One region of the Paenibacillus sp. 23TSA30-6 genome, then DNA from elsewhere that is predicted to be linked to it. Evidence: riboswitches for the same ligand, from Rfam matches in the RefSeq annotation. Region 1 holds a riboswitch; the other holds the start of a gene.

Region 1 (4,547 bases):
CAGCTTGCTTAATGCTCCCTCCAGATCTTCCCCAATCTTCACTTCGATCATCCAGCCTTTTTCGTAGGGCGATTCGTTTACCAGCTCAGGCGTACCTTCCAGCGCTTCATTCACCTTCAACACCGTTCCCGTTACTGGAGCGAACAGGTCGGATACTGTCTTTACCGATTCAATAGTACCAATCTCCGCCCCCTGCTCAATCGTTGCTCCCTCCCCAGGCAGCTCCACAAAAACGATATCGCCCAGTTGATGCTGTGCAAAGTCCGTAATACCGATTCGTACCGTTCCATCCTCTGTGCGCTGAACCCATTCATGTTCTTCCGTGTACCACAATTGCTGCTTCACTTCACTCATCCTGCTCCGCCTCGCTTTCATATGGATTACATCGTTTTGCCTACCCGTCTATGACAGGTTAAGATTATGACAACTAGAACTATCATGTCAATAATACTAACAAAAATATTTCACATTACTCCATATATCTTTCTAACTAAAAATACGACAGATTATAACAAACGCTTACATATCCTTATTTATGAATAAAATGTTTTTAATAATGTTTTTCATGACATTTTTGTTGACATTTCGAATAAATTTGCGTATTAATGGGTTATAACAAGTGCTTTTGGAAACACCCGATAATTGTAAACGCGGATGAACGTGGAGGGAGAGACTGTCAACACTCGCATCGCTGTTGCCACCTGTAAAACAAGGCAGCAAGCGAGTCGGATCTAGCTGTAACCAACCGGCAGGACCGGATAACGTATAGCTGATCCAGAGGCAGCGCCGAAGGAGTAAACCTGCACCGCAGGTGAATCTCTCAGGCAAAAGGACCTCTGCCGGACGCATCTCTGGAGAGCATTCGCCATACAGGCGGATCACCCAAGGGGAAACCCGGTACACACCGGGGTAACTCTCAGGTATCAAGGACAGAGCTGAAAAAAAGTGTGTGGACTGCCGTCCATACGTTTTTTTCGGCCTGTCTTTTTTGTTTAGCCGATCACACCGGATAGGAGTGGAAAAATGACTAACTTGCGAAAAACGCCGCTGCATTCATCCTACAGCACGCTGTCGGGGGTTCGTTGCATTGATTTTGGCGGCTGGGAGCTGCCTGTACAGTTCAGTGGCATTCAAAAGGAACATGAGGCCGTCCGGCAACGTGCAGGATTATTCGATGTATCGCATATGGGTGAATTCTTGGTCGAGGGCCAGGAAGCCGAAGCATTTCTGCAACAGGTGACGACGAACGATGTCAGCCAATTGGAGCCGGGCCAGGCCCAATATTCGCTCCTGTGTTACCCGGATGGAGGTGTAGTAGACGACCTCCTTGTCTACTACAAAGGGCCGGAGCGTTACATGCTCGTTGTGAATGCCTCCAACATCGATAAGGATTGGGATTGGCTGCTTCGCCATGCGCCTGCATCCGTTCATCTGGAAAACATATCAGATGCGGTGGCACTGCTGGCGTTGCAAGGACCTGAAGCTGCACGTATTGCCGCAGCCGTGACAGACACGGACATTACAAAGCTGGCTTCCTTCCGATTCAGCGAGGATGTGCAATTATTCGGAGCAAAAGCGCTCGTCTCCCGCACCGGATACACGGGGGAAGACGGCTTTGAATTTTACGTACCTGCTGCGAATGCACCGGCAGTGTGGGACGGATTGCTTCGCATCGGTGAGCCGTATGGTCTGGTTCCCGCCGGACTTGGAGCCCGGGATACACTGCGTTTCGAGGCGCGGCTGCCGCTGTACGGACAGGAGCTGTCCGCCACGATTTCACCGCTGGAAGCTGGTTTAGGCTTCTTCGTCAAGCTGAATAAGGGAGATTTTATCGGCAGAGAGGCTCTGCAACGCCAGAAAGAACAAGGCATTCCGCGCAAGCTGATCGGGCTGGAAATGCTTGACCGTGGCATACCGCGTGCCCATTACCCCGTGTTCGCGGAAGGACAGCACATCGGCGAGGTCACAACGGGAACCCAGTCGCCCACCTTAAAACGTAATCTGGGTTTGGCTCTGGTGGACAGTCGTTTTAGTTCCCTATCCACGCCGCTGGAGGTCGAGATTCGTGGCAAGCGCCTGCGCGCCGAGGTGGTAGCCGCACCCTTTTATAAACGTCCACACTGATTTAAACGCTCGTCTTACTATAACTATCGTGATCCGTTACTAACCGCTGCCCAGTTGGCAATCATTTATTAATCATTTGTTAATCGTTTTACGTTTTTTACGATCTTGTTGGTTGAAAGGAGCCAGACCCAATGAAACAGCATCGTTATCTTCCTATGACCGAGCAGGATCAAGCTGAAATGCTGCGCGTGGTCGGCGCATCGTCCATCGACGATTTATTCAGCGATATTCCTGAGGCGATCCGGTATAAAGGGGAGCTGCCCCTGTCTTCTCGGTTAGACGAAAGAGCCTTAACCCGCCACTTATCAGGACTGGCCGGGCAAAATGCCAATACAGACACGCACGCCAGCTTTCTCGGCGCAGGGATTTACGATCATCATATTCCGTCCGTCATCCAGCATATCACTTCGCGCTCGGAATTTTATACAGCCTACACTCCTTATCAGCCGGAGGTAAGCCAGGGCGAGCTGCAAGCCATCTTCGAATTTCAATCGTATATATGCGAATTAACAGGCATGGCTGTAGCCAATGCCAGCATGTATGATGGAGCGACTGCGCTGGCAGAAGCAGGCTCATTGGCTGCCGCTGCCACCCGCCGCAAGCAGCTTATCGTATCGCGGACCGTCCATCCGGAGGCACGTCAGGTGTTGGCTGCCTATGCGCGCGGGCTGGATTTGGATATCGTAGAGATCGACTGTGCAGATGGTGTAACTGACGTGAAGGCATTAACGGCGGCCATATCGGAGCAGACGGCGGCAGTTTTGGTCCAAAGCCCTAATTTTTTCGGGGCCGTGGAAAATCTGAAGCCGATGGCTGACCTGATTCATGCCCACAAGGGTCTTATGGTTGTCAGCGCCAATCCGCTGGCGCTGGGCTTGCTGGAAGCACCCGGTAAGCAGGGCGCGGATATTGTCGTAGGAGACGCGCAGCCGCTCGGCATCTCCTCCTCCCTCGGTGGCCCAACCTGTGGTTACTTTGCCGTTTCTCAGGCGCATATGCGCCGTATCCCCGGACGTATAGTGGGCCAGACCACAGATCGCAACGGTAAACGCGGCTTCGTGCTGACCTTACAGGCACGGGAACAGCATATCCGCCGGGAAAAGGCCACCTCTAACATATGCTCCAATCAGGCGTTACTCGCCTTATCCGCCTCTGTGTATTTGTCCGTCATGGGTAGACAGGGCATCGCGGAAGTAGCCGAGCTAAACTTGCACAAAAGCCGTTACGCATTGGAGCAACTACTCGGCTTGAAGGGTGTGACAGCCTCCTTTACTGCACCCACCTTTAACGAGTTTGCCCTGCGGTTACCTGAGGGTACCGATATGAATAAATTGCAAGCCGGATTGCTTGCTGCCGGATTTATCGGCGGCTACGAGTTAGGGCGGGATTATGAGGAATATGCAGGTCACATGCTGATTGCCGTGACAGAGCAACGAACAAAGGAAGAGATCGATCAATTCGTACACATCTTGGGGGGATTGCTATGACACACACCACCGGACAAGATCAGGGTATACCGAATCCAGAAGTCGAATCCAGTCGAAATCAGATGAAAGAGCATGATCAGGCGCTCATTTTTGAATTGAGCAGATCAGGCCGTATCGCCTATTCCCTGCCCGAATGCGATGTTCCCCGCCGTCCGGTGGCAGAGCTTTTGCCGGATTATGCGCAGCGTAGCGAGCCTGCGGCATTGCCCGAGGTATACGAAGTAGACGTAATTCGACATTATACCGCCCTGTCACGGCGCAATTTTGGCGTGGACAACGGATTTTATCCGCTCGGCTCCTGTACGATGAAATATAACCCCAAGGTAAACGAGGATGTCGCCCGTTATGCAGGCTTCGCCAAAATCCATCCGTACCAGCCAGAGGGCAGCATCCAGGGAGCCATGGCACTGCTCCATACGCTTCAAAGCGATCTGGCCGCGTTAACCGGCATGGATGCCGTCACCCTTCAGCCCGCCGCGGGCGCCCATGGCGAATGGACCGGGCTGATGATGATCCGCTCCTACCACGAAGCGCGTGGTGAGCGGCGTACCAAAGTGCTCGTGCCGGATTCCTCGCACGGAACGAACCCCGCCAGCGCCGCTGTGGCAGGCTTCGAAACGATCACCCTCCCCTCCACACCGCAGGGGCTGGTGGATCTGGACGCGCTGCGTCAAGCCGTAGGCAACGACACCGCTGCGCTTATGCTGACCAACCCGAACACGCTCGGGCTGTTCGAGAAGCAAATCGCTGACATTGCCGCAATTGTGCATGAAGCAGGTGGCCTGCTCTACTATGACGGCGCGAACTCCAACGCCATTATGGGGATCACCCGCCCCGGGGATATGGGCTTTGACGTGGTGCATCTCAATTTGCACAAAACGATGAGTACCCCACATGGCGGAGGCGGCCCCGGCGCAGGACCTGTCGGGGTAAAGC
Region 2 (4,547 bases), on a different contig from region 1:
CCAATGATGAACACATCGTATGGACGCAGCTTGTCGTACGTTATAGCCTGCTCTCCATAGGTAAAAGGAATGGAACGGTTCAACGGGTCCACGGTAAAACCTGCATTACGCAGTCCGCCCGCAAAATCGGAAAAGGCTCCATCAATAACCCAATCTGCTGCTCCGGCTGTCTGTGCGTGCGTATTATCAAACAGTACTTTTTTGCCTTTTCCATCCGGTAATGTCGTACCGGGTTGACCCGGTGTACCAGGATCAGGTTCGCCCGGATCACCAGGATTTCCAGGCTCGCTTCCGCTTACCAGTTCCAGAGCGCTTGGGCTTTTCACTCCACCAAAATTGTTATAGGCACCGAGCGCACCCGTCACGCGAATTTTACTGCCGATCAGCTCAGGATGGCCTGACAGCCCAAATGCTCCTCTATACGCGGATGTCAGTTGTACATTTAACAGATTAGACGTATTGCGTTCACTCGCCTGATCCGCAATCAGTACGTTAAAATCGTTTGCAAACGGGGCAGAGAAATTAGCCGTTTTCGATCCGGTGGCATGTCCGACGACGTAGCCTTCTACCGTCACCGTACCTCCGCTGCTTTGACGCTGAAGCGCTTCCGCTACCGTCAACGAGCCCTCTGCCTTGACCTGGCCGAATGGAACGAAGAGTCCTACCAGCAGTGATACGATTGCCGCCAGATGCAGCATTCTTTTTAAGCGTGAACCTGTGAACCGGAAACCTTTTACCATACGTAAATGTCCCTCCCATATTCCATAAATTAGCTTGTCCTCTATCAGATTAGCTATCAACCTTCTAATTCCTTCCTGTTTTCATCCATAATTATGTAAAATTTAATCTTTTTATTGAGAAGATTCCTGATTCTGTAAAATCTCAACCTGTGATTGACACCGGGCATGGCATACATTACGCTTAGGAGGAAATGTTGAACGGTATACGCGAATGAAGATGACGGGAGAGTCTGTCCGGGAAGCACATCCCGGCGGCACCGAAGGAGCAAGACGCCAGCACCCGGCTGGCGGATAATCTCTCAGGTCCATGAATCGCCATCTGACGCAACTCTGGAGAGAGCGCAAGCCACCCAAGGGGTAAGGCGGTATACACCCGCACGAAACTCTCAGGTAACGAGGACAGAGATAAGGGAAATTTCCTTATCCTGTCCTTTTTTTGTGCTTACATGCTGCGTCAGCATTAGAAACCGTCGCACCCGCGCAAGGCGCGGCAGCACCATATACTATGGTATTCAAACATACAGGGGGCCACACCATGCGTTTCAAAGACGTATTTTCCATTATTGGTCCGGCTATGACCGGACCCTCCAGCTCGCATACCGCAGGCGCAGTGCGGCTCGCACGCGTTGCCCGGCACTGGCTCGGTGCGCAACCTGACCGTGCCCGCCTGACGCTGTACGGCTCATTTGCCGATACGTACAAGGGACACGGCACAGACCTAGCACTCATCGCCGGATTGCTGAATTACGATACAGACGACCACCGGATTCCGGATGCGGAGCAATGTGCAGAGCAAGCCGGGATGGAAGTAGAGTTCGCTGTCAGCGGACTGCCCGCCCCCCATCCGAACACAGTCCGCTTCGAGCTATGGAAAGGTGAAGACCAGCGCACGCTGCTAGGCTCCTCCATCGGCGGCGGAAACATTCATGTCCAGCAGCTTAACGAGTTCCGGGTCAATCTGACCGGAGATCTGCCTACGCTGGTGCTTCTTCACTCGGATAAGCCCGGAACATTGGGCGCGGTGACTTCGGCGCTGGGTGCAGCTGACATTAACATTGCCTACATGCACGTGGATCGCAAAGGCCGGGATGGCGAAGCGCTCACTGCTATTGAAACCGATAGCCCCGCTCCGGCTAAATTAATTGCCGAGCTGCGGGCTTTGCCTCATATGTATGAAATCAAAATGATTAATTTGAAAAAAGGAGCTGAATCCGATGCGGTTTAGCCATCTGCATGAATTAGGTGCCTTGTGCGCCGAGGAATCCACTACGATTGGGCGCCTGATGATCAAGGAACAGGTACAAGAAACGAACACATCGGAGGAAGAAATCTTCCGACAAATGGCTGATTATTATGAAGTCATGAAGGAAGCCGTTCATCGCGGGCAAACACAGGACACCGTATCCCGCAGCGGATTGACGGGCGGCGACGGCAAGCGCCTGGCAGAATATTTGCGCGCAGGGGAAACCTGCTCCGGCGATGCCTCGGCACTCGCCATGGCGTACGCCCTTTCCGTGTCGGAGGTCAATGCGTCCATGGGTCGCATTGTTGCCACGCCTACCGCGGGTTCATGCGGGGTCATTCCCGGCGTGTTCATCAGCGCGCAGGAGCGGTTTGGCTGGGATGACGAGCATATGGTGCGCGGACTGTTCGCCGCTGGAGCGATTGGCTACGTTATCGCCAACAATTCCTTTATCTCCGGTGCGGAGGGAGGCTGTCAGGCCGAGATTGGCTCAGCCATCGGGATGGCCGCAGGCGCTATGGTCGAACTGCGCGGCGGTACGCCAGAACAGGCCATTCATGCAGTGGGCCTCGCGCTCAAGAACACGCTCGGCCTGATTTGCGACCCCGTCGCCGGGCTCGTGGAGATTCCGTGCATCGTACGCAACGGGCTGGGAGCCGTGACCGCGCTTGCCGCTGCGGATATGGCTCTGGCGGGTGTGCGCAGCGCCATCCCGTCTGACGAAGTCATCGACGTGATGCTCGAAGTAGGCAGCGCGATGCCGTCCAAGCACCGCGAGACCGCCAAAGGCGGCCTGGCCCAAACGCCGACCGGCAAGCGTCTGACGGAATCGCTTACGCGCAACATACCAGCCAAGAAGGATAAGTCGTAGCTTCTAAGCGGTAAACCTCCTCCCGCATGTAAATCGGGAGAGAAGCTGCCGTCTGTCCAGCCACATAAAGGTGAAAAGGTTGCTCGACACTTCCATTTTATCAAAGAACGGTTTTTTTTGATTTTAGAAGGATTGCAGAAGCTTTTTTCGCTGGTCACAACAGCGATTGGAACAACGGTCCGTTCGCGAAGCGTCCATCTGAGTGCCAACGAATATCCTTCTCTAAAGCAAAGGGGCGCCCCATTGCCATTTCCATGGCTTTTGGGACACCCCTTTTTTCTTACTGAACGTTCACCTGTACCTTCGTCGTTTTACCTGCATATTTCACCGTAATGACAGCTTTACCTTTACCCTGTGCCTTAATGCTGCCGTCTTTGACCGTGGCAACAATAATTCGGGAAGAGGACCAGACAGCCGGCTTGGATACATCCTTCTCCGACTCATCCTTATACGTAGCTGTAGCCGTAACTTTAGCTACCTGTCCTACTTTCAAATTCAGCGAGACTTCGTCAGTTTGCAAATATTTAAGCGTATCGACATCCACCGGTACGGTGATATATTTCCCGCCGAACTTCGCCTGAATATTGGTTTTACCGTAGCTTACTGCGGTAACCTGGCCCTTTTTGACTGTAGCTACCTTATAATTTAACGTTTTCCATTCGGCTTGGGCCGTAACGTCTTTTTCTTTGCCGTCACTGGATTTGACCACAATTGCGATGGTTTTTTGATCTCCGGATTTAAGCGATAACGCGATAGCATCCGCCTCAATATGTTGCGCCACATCCACTTCTACTGTAAATGTAATGCTTTGCTTGCCATAAGAAGCTGTAACAGTAGCCTTACCACTGCCATTCGCTTTGATCAAGCCCTCGCTAACCTCGACCACTTTCACATTGCTGGTAGTCCAGGTGGCATCCTTGGTTACATCTGTTTTTGTACCGCCACTCTTGACGCCTGTTACTTTCAACTGCTTCGTTTCCTGGGCACCAAGCGCAATCACGCGTGTGTCTGTTTCCAAACGGTCTACGAGACCGACTTGTACATTAATGGTCAGCTTTTTGCCATTATAAGTGGCTGTAACAACCGCCTTACCCGCTGCTTTACCTGTAATTGTACCTTTGGATACCGAAGCAACATCTTCCGCACTTGAAGTCCATTCTGCATCCTGTGTAACATCTTCCTTACGACCATCTGCATAGGTAGCAGTCAGAGTCGCAACATAGTCCTCATTAATATCAATCGTTGCCGTTTTGGAGGACAATGCCAGATCACCAGGCACATTCACAGATACCGTCGCTGTGACTGTTTTGCCGCCATAAGAAGCAGTGATCGTAGCCTCACCTGTTTTATAGCCCGTCACTTCACCCTTGCTGACAAAAGCAATATCTTCATTGCTGGATTTCCATTCTGCCGTATCCGTGATATCTTCTTCCGTACCTGTTACGTACGTCGCGGTTAGCTTGAGCTTCTTGGATTCCTTGGCATTCAGGCTCAGCTTGTCCTCGCTCAAATTCAGATATCTGGACGTTTCCACGTCTGCCTTAATCGAAACCGTCTTATCGCCATACTTCGCGGTCACCGTAGCCGAACCCGCTCCAATCGCCATAATCGTTCCTTTGGTCACCGTCGCAATTTTTTCGTCGCTTGTGGACCATGTGGCTTTATCCGTGACATCCGTTACCGTTCCATCCGG

Evidence for each region. Region 1 has a riboswitch for glycine ahead of gcvT (glycine cleavage system aminomethyltransferase GcvT). Riboswitches for the same ligand answer to the same signal wherever they lie in the genome.
Region 2: it holds a riboswitch for glycine, as region 1 does, so the genes downstream of both, sdaAB (L-serine ammonia-lyase, iron-sulfur-dependent subunit beta) here and gcvT (glycine cleavage system aminomethyltransferase GcvT) in region 1, are expected to answer to the same signal.

The regions. Positions count from the first base shown of each region.
Region 1 covers NZ_SLTL01000014.1:55,298-59,844, reverse strand. Annotated here, with positions in the region: gene gcvH (glycine cleavage system protein GcvH) at 1-354, opposite strand, end outside; glycine riboswitch at 655-846, shown strand; glycine riboswitch at 847-943, shown strand; gene gcvT (glycine cleavage system aminomethyltransferase GcvT) at 1,024-2,124, shown strand; gene gcvPA (aminomethyl-transferring glycine dehydrogenase subunit GcvPA) at 2,256-3,611, shown strand; gene gcvPB (aminomethyl-transferring glycine dehydrogenase subunit GcvPB) at 3,608-4,547, shown strand, end outside.
Region 2 covers NZ_SLTL01000017.1:16,794-21,340, reverse strand. Annotated here, with positions in the region: gene E0698_RS16265 (DUF6359 domain-containing protein) at 1-740, opposite strand, end outside; glycine riboswitch at 952-1,065, shown strand; gene sdaAB (L-serine ammonia-lyase, iron-sulfur-dependent subunit beta) at 1,276-1,965, shown strand; gene sdaAA (L-serine ammonia-lyase, iron-sulfur-dependent, subunit alpha) at 1,955-2,854, shown strand; gene E0698_RS16250 (Ig-like domain-containing protein) at 3,135-4,547, opposite strand, start outside.